Regions from separate parts of the Cryptosporangium arvum DSM 44712 genome, predicted to be linked through region 1. Evidence: riboswitches for the same ligand, from Rfam matches in the RefSeq annotation. Region 1 holds a riboswitch; the other holds the start of a gene.
The links. A riboswitch is a leader RNA that binds a small molecule or an ion and turns the genes downstream of it on or off. The one in region 1 is predicted to bind cyclic di-AMP.

Region 2: another riboswitch for cyclic di-AMP. It lies ahead of CRYAR_RS44450 (C40 family peptidase); the one in region 1 lies ahead of CRYAR_RS50085 (LysM peptidoglycan-binding domain-containing protein).

What each region holds. Positions count from the first base shown of each region.
Region 1 covers NZ_KK073874.1:718,959-723,353, forward strand. Annotated here, with positions in the region: gene CRYAR_RS03225 (AAA domain-containing protein) at 1-935, shown strand, start outside; gene CRYAR_RS03230 (MarR family winged helix-turn-helix transcriptional regulator) at 939-1,385, opposite strand; gene CRYAR_RS50085 (LysM peptidoglycan-binding domain-containing protein) at 1,562-2,437, opposite strand; cyclic di-AMP (ydaO/yuaA leader) riboswitch at 2,439-2,588, opposite strand; gene CRYAR_RS42615 (glycoside hydrolase family 6 protein) at 2,923-4,395, shown strand, end outside.
Region 2 covers NZ_KK073874.1:9,173,417-9,177,811, reverse strand. Annotated here, with positions in the region: gene CRYAR_RS42325 (protein kinase family protein) at 1-1,350, opposite strand, end outside; gene CRYAR_RS44450 (C40 family peptidase) at 1,655-2,323, opposite strand; cyclic di-AMP (ydaO/yuaA leader) riboswitch at 2,486-2,657, opposite strand; gene murJ (murein biosynthesis integral membrane protein MurJ) at 3,048-4,395, opposite strand, start outside.

The sequences.
Region 1 (4,395 bases):
CAGCCGCGTCCCAGGCCCACCAGGCCGCCGCGTCCCAGGCCCAGCCCGAGCAACCCACGCCGCTCGAGCCCCAACCGCAGCCGGAGCCGCACGGGCGGTTCGAGCCGCACGAGCAGGCGGAGCCGGACGGGCGGTTCGAGCCGCCGGGGCAGCCGGAACCGTACGCGCCGCCGCAGAGCGAGCCGCAAGCCCAGCGAGGGGTGTACGGGGTTCGGGTCGAAGAAGCGCCGGAGGCGCGCGCGCAGTCCGGTGTCCCCGGGTTGCCCACGCGCCGGCCCGTGGCGGTGCCGCCGCCGGAGGACCTCGAGCGCTTCGACCCAACCGCACCCGCACCCCACCCGGCCGCGGTGACACCGGCCGCGCCACAACTGCCACCCCAGCAGATACAGCCGCAGCCGCAGGCGCCCCAGCAGCAACCGCCGCTGATGCCGCCCCCGAGCGCGCAGACGCAGGGGGTCGCGCAGGTGGCGCCCACCTCGCCGGGCGGATCACCGGTCAGCTGGTGGAACGACGGGCCGACCACACCCGCCCCCACCCAGTTCACCGAAGCCACCCGCCCCCTTCCGCTCGTCACCCCGCCCGAACCGGCCAACTACCAGGAGGTCGGCGCGATCCGTGCGGACGAGGCCCGAGCGGCCCTGCAGGCCTACCGCTCGGGTGTCGACACGCCGGTGCAGTCCGGCGGCAAGATCGTCGGCTGGGCGTGCTTCTACCCGGACGATTCCATCGAGGCGCAGCGCAACCGGGCCAACGTCGAAGTGATGCGTCAGGAGGAGGCCCTCACCGAAACGGCCGGCTGGCTCACCAACTCGGAGGCCGCCGCGATCGTCGCCGCGTCCGAACAGCGCCGGGACGTCCCGGTCGTCGATCCGGCCTACGGCGAGGTGGGCCTGGTCCGCTTCGCCGCGGACGCGCTGACTCTCCTGCGTCGGTGAGGGCTACCCCCCGAGCAGCACGAGCAGGCGGTTCAGCGCCGGTAACGCGGCGGCCAGCGCCTCGACGTCGGCCTGGTCGAGTTGGTCGGCGGCGGAGATCGCGATCCGGCGTCGCCGATCCGTGTAGCCGTCGATCAGCTCCCCGGCACTCGGCGTCAGCGTGAGGCGTACCGCCCGCCGGTTCTGCGGGTCGGGCGTCCGGTCGAGGTAGCCACCCGAGGTGAGGTCACCGACGAGCGTGCTCACCGTGTTGGGTGCCGTGCCCAGCACGGCCGCGACTGCTTTGACGCCGATCCCGGGCTGCGCCAGCACCACCCGCAGCACCTCCATCTGAGCGGAGGGCAGCGGTTCGTCCGGCTGGTCGCTCCGGGCGGCTCGGCGCAACGTCCGATGTAGCCGACCGAGTAAGGCGCTCAACTCGTCGGCGACCGCTCCCGGGGTGGCCGCCATGGCACTCCTTTGTGGTCACGTGGCTGGCACGATCGCCGAGGAGCCCCCCGCCGACCTGCGAGAAGGAATGATGGCGGCAGTACGCGTCCACCCGCAGTCGTCCGTTCAGTCCAGATCGTCCGCCGGAACGCCAGCCGGCCCCGGTCCACAGGGGACCAGGGCCGGCCGGGGACGGCTCACCCGATGAGGATTCGCATCCCGGGGTGGATCACGTCCGGGTTCGCCCCGATCGCGTCCTGGTTCTTCTCGTAGATCGCCTGCCAGTCGGCCTGGTGGGCCGCGGCGATGCTCGCCAGGCTGTCGCCCGACTGCACGAGGTAGCTCAGAACGCGTGGTGCGGCGACCACCGGACGCTGGTCGCGGGTGAACTGGCGCTGGGGAACGAAGTCGAGCACCTCCGCCGGACGCACGGCCACGGTGTGGGCCGCGCCCTTCTTCGGCACCGCGAGTGCGGTGTACCGGTGCTTCTTCGTCCAGGTCCGGTGCGACCGGTTCTCGGTCGGCCGGTTCTTCCAGGACTTCTTGGTGGACCAGCGGGTGCTCTTGGAGCGTTCCGACTTGTAGCCGGTGTGCTCGCCCGAGGCTTTCTGCCGCTTGTAACTCCGGCTGGCCTGGTCCGACCAGCCCCGGCTCTTGTGGTAGCCCTTCCGGCCACATGTCGGCCAGGCGCCGATCCCTTGGCCGCGGAGCACTTTCCTGGCCACGGTGATCTGTTCCGACCGGCTGGCCTGGTGGGCGCTACCGGCGTACTGCCTTCCTCCGTAGGCTCTCCAGGTCGACGGGCTGAACTGCAGTCCGCCGTGGTACCCGTTCCCGGTGTTGATGTTCCATCGACCACCGGACTCGCACTGCGCTATCGCATCCCAGTTCACGTCCGCGTTGGCCGGTGTAGCACCGATTACCAGCGGTGTGATTCCCGCGAGGCCGGTGACCACGGCGATTGCCAGGCCACGACCGAGCGGGCTCAGGCGCCTTGGCGCCCGATGCCGTCCACCCGCACGAGGCGAGCTTTCGGCGCTGAGCTGGGTGGGATGGGAAGACTCCTTAGACATGTCCGACCCTCTCCACGCCTACGAGGTGAGCTGTCGGGTTCGGGCTGAGTCGGCCCGGCCACGCGATGCGTGGCTTCACCCCGAGGCGTCTAACTGCGACGCCGGAAACGTGGGTCCCCCGCTCCTGCCCGAGGTTCAGAGTCCTCGTCGCCCGGGGCAGGATTCGGCGTAGCCGGGCGCGAGGTCCGCGGTGAACGGACGAAAACGACAGAACCATAAAATCGGGCGAATGCCAAGTTACCGCACCGTGATACACGAAAAGTTTTGTATCCGGCCATAAAGGTTGCAGCTGCTGTAGACACTCCAACTTTCTCGAGCGTCAACGTGCGACACAGCGAATTGGATCGGTCTATAGGTTTCGTCCGAATCGGTCGAGTAACTCTCTGAGGTTGGTTCACTTCACCGAGTGAAGCTGCCTTAATACCTCACTAAGTGACGCCTGCGCCTCTGGGCGAGAGTTGTTTGCGCCGGTCAAGATGGCACCCATGACCGACGCTCCACGTGCCGGCCTGCTTTCCAAGGCCGGTCTCGACGCCGGCCCGTACCTCGCTCGGCACCGCCGTGAACGCGCGAACGGCCGAGCTCGCACCGCAGCAGTGGGCGCCGCAGCGCTCGGCTCCGTCGTGGTGATCGGTGGTACCAGCCTGGTTGCAGCCAACGCCACCGCCGACCCCGACCATTCCTGTGCGGCCGCCTACACGGTGCACCGCTCGTGGTCGACGGGCTTCTCCGCCGAGGTGGCCGTGCAGAACACCGGCGAGGAGGCGGTGAAGAACTGGAGCGTCAACTGGTCGTTCAAGAGCGGTCAGGCCGTCGTGAAGGGCTGGGAGAACGGCGACTGGAAACAGGACGACGGTCTGGTGACCGTGCGTGCCAACGAGGACAGCGTCCGCCTGGAGGCCGGTAAGACGCTGACGCTGCGCTTCAGCGGCTGGCACCCGCAGGGCGACGCGCCCACCGCGACGGACTTCGCGCTCAACGGCGTCGAGTGCGGCGTCGAGAGCGACGACAAGAAGGAACGGCCGACGGAGAGCGCTTCCCCGGAGGAGTCCTCGATCGCGTTGCCGCCGGGCTTACCCGGCCGTCCGGTGCCGAACCCGACGAAGAAGCCGCCGACGTCCGGTCCGCTCGGATCGCTGTTCGTGGACACCGAGGGCCAGGCCGTCGAGTGGGTCGAGGGAAACACCGGCGACCCGCGAGCCGCGGTCATCCGCGACCGCATCGCCGAGCAGCCGCAGGCGCACTGGCTGGCCGCGAACAACCCCGGCGAAGTCGGCGGCGACGTCCGCTCGTACGCGTCCAAGGCCCACTCCCGGGGCCGGGTGCCGGTGCTCGTCGCGTACAACATGACCAACCGTGACTGCGGCGGCGCGAGCGCCGGTGGCGCCGACAGTGCCGACGACTACCGCACCTGGATCAGCAACTTCGCCGGCGGGCTCGGATCCGGCTCGTCGATCGTCGTGCTGGAGCCGGACGCGCTGGGGCACCTGACCACCTGCCTCTCGTCCGACCAGCAGCAGGAGCGGCTCGACCTGCTCCGGTACGCGGGCAAGGTCATCAAGCAGGCCAGCCCGAAAGCACGGGTGTACTACGACGTCGGGCACTCGGCGTGGATCGCCGCGAGCGAGGCCGCGGACCGGGCGCGCCGTGCCGGTGCCGCCGAGTACGGCGACGGCATCGCGCTGAACACGTCGAACTACAACGTCAGCAGCCAGGAAGTGTCATACGGCAAGCGGATCCTGGCCTCCCTCGGCCGCGGTCAGATGGTCGTCGACACCTCACGCAACGGGGCCGGCCCGGCCGGCGGCGAGTGGTGCGACCCGGCCGGCCGCAAACTGGGCCGCAACCCCACCACGGCCACCGGCGACGCCAAGGTCGCCGCGTACCTCTGGGTCAAGCGGCCCGGCGAATCCGACGGGTGCAGCGGCGCGGCGGGCCAGTTCATCCCGGACACCGCC
Region 2 (4,395 bases), 8.5 Mb from region 1:
GTCGGTGATCCACACCACGAGGAACGGCGTGCTGACCGGCTTGCTCAGGGTGATCGTGGTCGTCGCGGCCGAGTTCGTCTGCGACGGGCTGATCACCTTGTACGGGCTGATGTCAGTGGGCCGCGACGACGGCTGCTCGTTGCCCGCGCGCAGCTCGAACGTCGCACCGGGGTGGTCGAACGCGATCGTGACGCTCGAGACGTTCTTCTTGCCGCCGAGGTCGAGGATCAGACCCAGGCCCGGCTTGAACTTGCCGAGCTGCGAACCCTTGTACTGGTCGGTCTTCCACGCCGTGGAGGGCTTTCCGTCGACCGCGTTGCCGGGGTCCTTGTCCTCCGCGAAGTCGCCACCGGGACCGTCGATGAACGTCGCCCGGGCCACCTTCACCGGTCCGCCGCCCGGCTGGGCCGACGCGGACGTGCTGGGCTTGTCCGACGGGCTCGCGTCGCCTCCCCCGCCGAAGTCGGGCAGGCCGAGTGCGGCGACACCGATGATGACGCCGAGAACGACGAGGACACCGACGACGAGGACGCCGAGCCGGGTCCACCGCGGACCACTCGTGGCCGGTTCCGGGGCGAGCACGGCCAGCGCGCTCAAGGCCGGGTCGGCGACGTCGTAGCGGCGCAGTTCGCTCGCCAGGTCGGCGGCGGTGGGTGGCGGGACGGCCGGATCGAGCAGATCCATCGTCAGCGCGTCGAGGTAGCCGGGGATGCCGGCCCTGATCTGGCGCGGCGAGCACATCCGGCCGTCGACGCGGGTGGCGTCGGGCAGGCCGGTGCGGTGCGGCGGCAGGACGTCGGGCCACTGGCCGGTGAGACCGGCGTAGAGAAGGCCGCCGAGCGCGCGGATGTCGGCCGGCTGCTGGCCCGGGCCACCGAGGTGCAGGTCGACGAGAGTGACCTCGTCGTCGTTGCCGATCAGAACGGTGGAGGGCGTGAGGTTGCCGTGCGCGTGACCGGTGGCGTGGATGCCCGCGAGCGCGTCGGCGGTGTTGCGCACGAGCGATGCGGCGCGGGCCGGGTGGAGTGGTCCGTTCGCGAGCGTGTCGTAGAGCGTCTGGCCGTTCACCCACTCGCGGACGACGTAGGCGCGCGGCCCCTCGTCGACGGCGTCGTAGACACCGATGACCGACGGATGAACGATGCGCCCGGCCGCGACCGCTTCGGCGATCATCTGCTCGGCGGCGGGCCCACCCGGAACCCGGAGCTCGATCGAGACCGTGCGGTTGAGCAGATTGTCCGTGCCGCGCCAGAGCGCGTGCCCGCTGGCCGCATCGGCGTAGAGCGCCTCTTCGAGCCGGTACCGGCCCGCCAGCACCTCACCCTGAACGGGCGCGCCGACCTGTGTCACAACCCGCCCTCCCGCAGTATCTACCGCTCCGCCCCTCAGGGTAGGCCGTGCGGCGGCTACTGGGGACAGGTCCATCCTGCCTGTTCCGGCGCGTCGGACGCCACCGGAAGATTGGCTCTCGTAGGCAACGAATGGTTCCGCGACACAAAGTATCGCGACGACGCACATGCCTTGCACGCGCGGCCCGGGGTTCCCGATCGGGTGTTGCGGCAGTTCACAGCGGTTGTGGCGGGTCGAATGAGCGGGAGATGAGAAATAATGAGGAAAACCCGCGCGCAAACGCGGGTTTTCCTCATTACGACACTCAGACCAGGCGGCGAACCACGTAGGTGTTGCTCCAGATCTTCCGCTTGGCCACTGGCTGGCCCGCGGTGGAGGCATCCCACATGTAGTTTCCGCCGGCGTAGATCCCGGCGTGGGAGTAGTAGCTACCGCTGCCGAACAGGATCAGGTCGCCCGGCTTCTTGGAGCCCTTACCGACCGACTTGCCGTAGCGAGCCTGCTGCGTCGCGCTGTGCGGCAGGTTCTTGCCGAACTGCTTGTAGACGTAGCGGGTGTACCCCGAGCAGTCGAACGAGTTCGGACCGGCCGCGCCGAAGACGTACGGCTTGCCGGCCTGGCGGGAAGCCGCCCGGACGATCGCGTTGCCGTTGGACTTCGCCGTGACGTGGTGGTTGGGCGACACCTGCTTCTGCGTCCCGTTGACGAAGAGCAGTGCGCGCCAGTTGGAGGTGCCGCCGATCGTGACGGTCCACTCGATCTGCCCGGACGGACGGGCCTTCTTCGTGCTGACCGTCCGCCAGCCCTGGCTGGACTGGAACTGCAGCGAGACCGACTTGTAGGCGGCTGGTGCGCCGTTCACCGTGGCGATCGCGTGGAGCGTGGTCTTGGCTCCGGTGGTGACGGTCTTGGCGCCCGAGAGTTTCGCGGCGGCCGGAACGGCGGATGCTGCTGCTGCCGGAGAGGCAGTCACGCCGATCAGGCCTACGCCGAGCGCGCCGGCAACTACGCCGGCAATTGCGGTGGTCCGGAGTGTGGCTTTGCGCGCCTTGGTCCCGTTTTGTGGAGCGAATTCGGGACGGTCGTACTGTTTTGCGGGCAGGGCACACCGATGGGAATGCACCGTATGCAAGGAGAGTCCTTCCATGCACGCCTGCGGAGTTAGCTGTCGGGTTCGGGCGGGAAGGTGTAGTGCCCGGTCGCGCTGAGCGCGTCTTCACCCCAAGGGATCGCGCCGGATCTGTTCTCCGGCGACCCCACGTGCGTGGGTCCCCCGCTCCTGTCCATTTGATTGGCTACTCGTCGGGACACCGCGGATTCGTGGACAGGGCTCGGCGTGCGAGTCCGTCGGTGTGCGCGGCTTGGCTGCCGCGTCAGTTGCCGCGAAGAACTGAACCTGCGCCTCGTGGGAGTTGCCAGTGCTTTGCGACGTGCGTCACAGTCAATTTGTAAATTTTGTACCACTTCACGGGTATTTCACACATGCCTGAAGACATCCTCGGCGCGTCGCGAGGTGGTGACGGTGAGGTGTGAAGCGCGTTGCCAGTTGGAAAAGTGAACCCGACTAATGGGTCGATCGATCACGTGGCGTAGTCGGCTCAGAGGCGCGGTTCAGAGCGACAAAACGACCCTACCTGCGGCGTGGGCTTCGTCACGTTATTCCGCGAGGATTGTGGATAACCCTGCGTGGTTACGGGTCAGCGGCCGGGCAGGCGACGCTTCACGGTGTTCGCCACGTCGACGACCTCGGGGACGCGCAGGCGCAGGGCGGCCACCGCGTAGACACCGACGAGCACGACGCCACCCACGACGAGGGAGACGAACGCGCCGAGCTTCTCGATGCCCAGGGCCGCCTGGATGCCGTACGCGACGCCCCAGCCGATCAGGCCGGCGACCGCAGCGGCTAGGCCGAGGCGGGTGATCGTCCGGACCGAGGCCGCGGTGTCGAGACCGCCGAGCCGCCGCTTCAGGAAGTGGCCCGACACCAGCACCGCGACGATGTAGGAGACGGTGTTGCCGCACTGGAGGCCGACCACGACGTAGTCGTCCGGCACCACGAAGAAGACACCGAGGTCGAAGGTGATCTTCGCGACGACCACCGGCAGGTTGATCAGCGCTGGCGTCTTCGTGTCCCGGAGCGCGTAGAACGCGAAGATCTGCATCTGGCTTACCGCGAACGGGACCAGGCCGATCGCGGCCGCCATCGTCGCGTAGCCGGTGGCGATCGCCTGATCGTGGGTGAACTCACCCCACTGGAAAACCGTAACTGTCAGCGGGATGCCCAACACCAGATACGCCGCCGTGGCCGGCACCAGGACGACCGACGAGAGCCGGGTGCCCAGCGAGAGGTTCCGGGTGACTTCGGGGAAGTTCCGGTCGGCTGCGGCCGCGCTCATCCGCGGCAGCAGCGCGGTGAGGATGCTCACCGCGACGATGCCGTGGACCATCATGAACATCAGGAACGCGTTGTTGTGGATCAGTGGCCCGGGCCCACCGCGATCGCCGGCGTAGTTCGCGATCTTGATCACCGGGAGCAGGCCGAGCTGACTGACGCCGACGTAGACGAACATCCAGGCGCCCAGCCGCCCGGCCTCGCCCAGACCCGCACCGCGTAGGTCGAACCGCCATTTCCAGCGGAAGCCGACCTTGCGCAGGGCCGGCCAGAGTGCCAGCGACTGGAGCACGATGCCGAGCGTGGTGCCGATGCCGAGTACCGCGACCTGGGCGCCGGTGATCGACTGCGGGCTGAGAGTCGCCGGGCCCGGCAGCAGCAGGAACACCGCGGCGGTGACGATCACCGTCACGTTGTTGAGGATCGGGGCCCACGCCGGGGCCGCGAACTGGTTCCGCGTGTTCAGCACGGCGCCCAGGAGCGCGGACAAGCCGTAGAAGAAGATCTCCGGCAGCAGGAGATAAGCCAGCGTCGTGGTGAGCTGCCGGCTGGCCGACGTCGAGTTCGAGTTGGCGAAGAACGCGGTCAGCAGCGGGGCCGCGGCCAGCGCGACGACGGTCGCGGCGGCGAGCAGCAGAGCGGCCGCGGTGAGG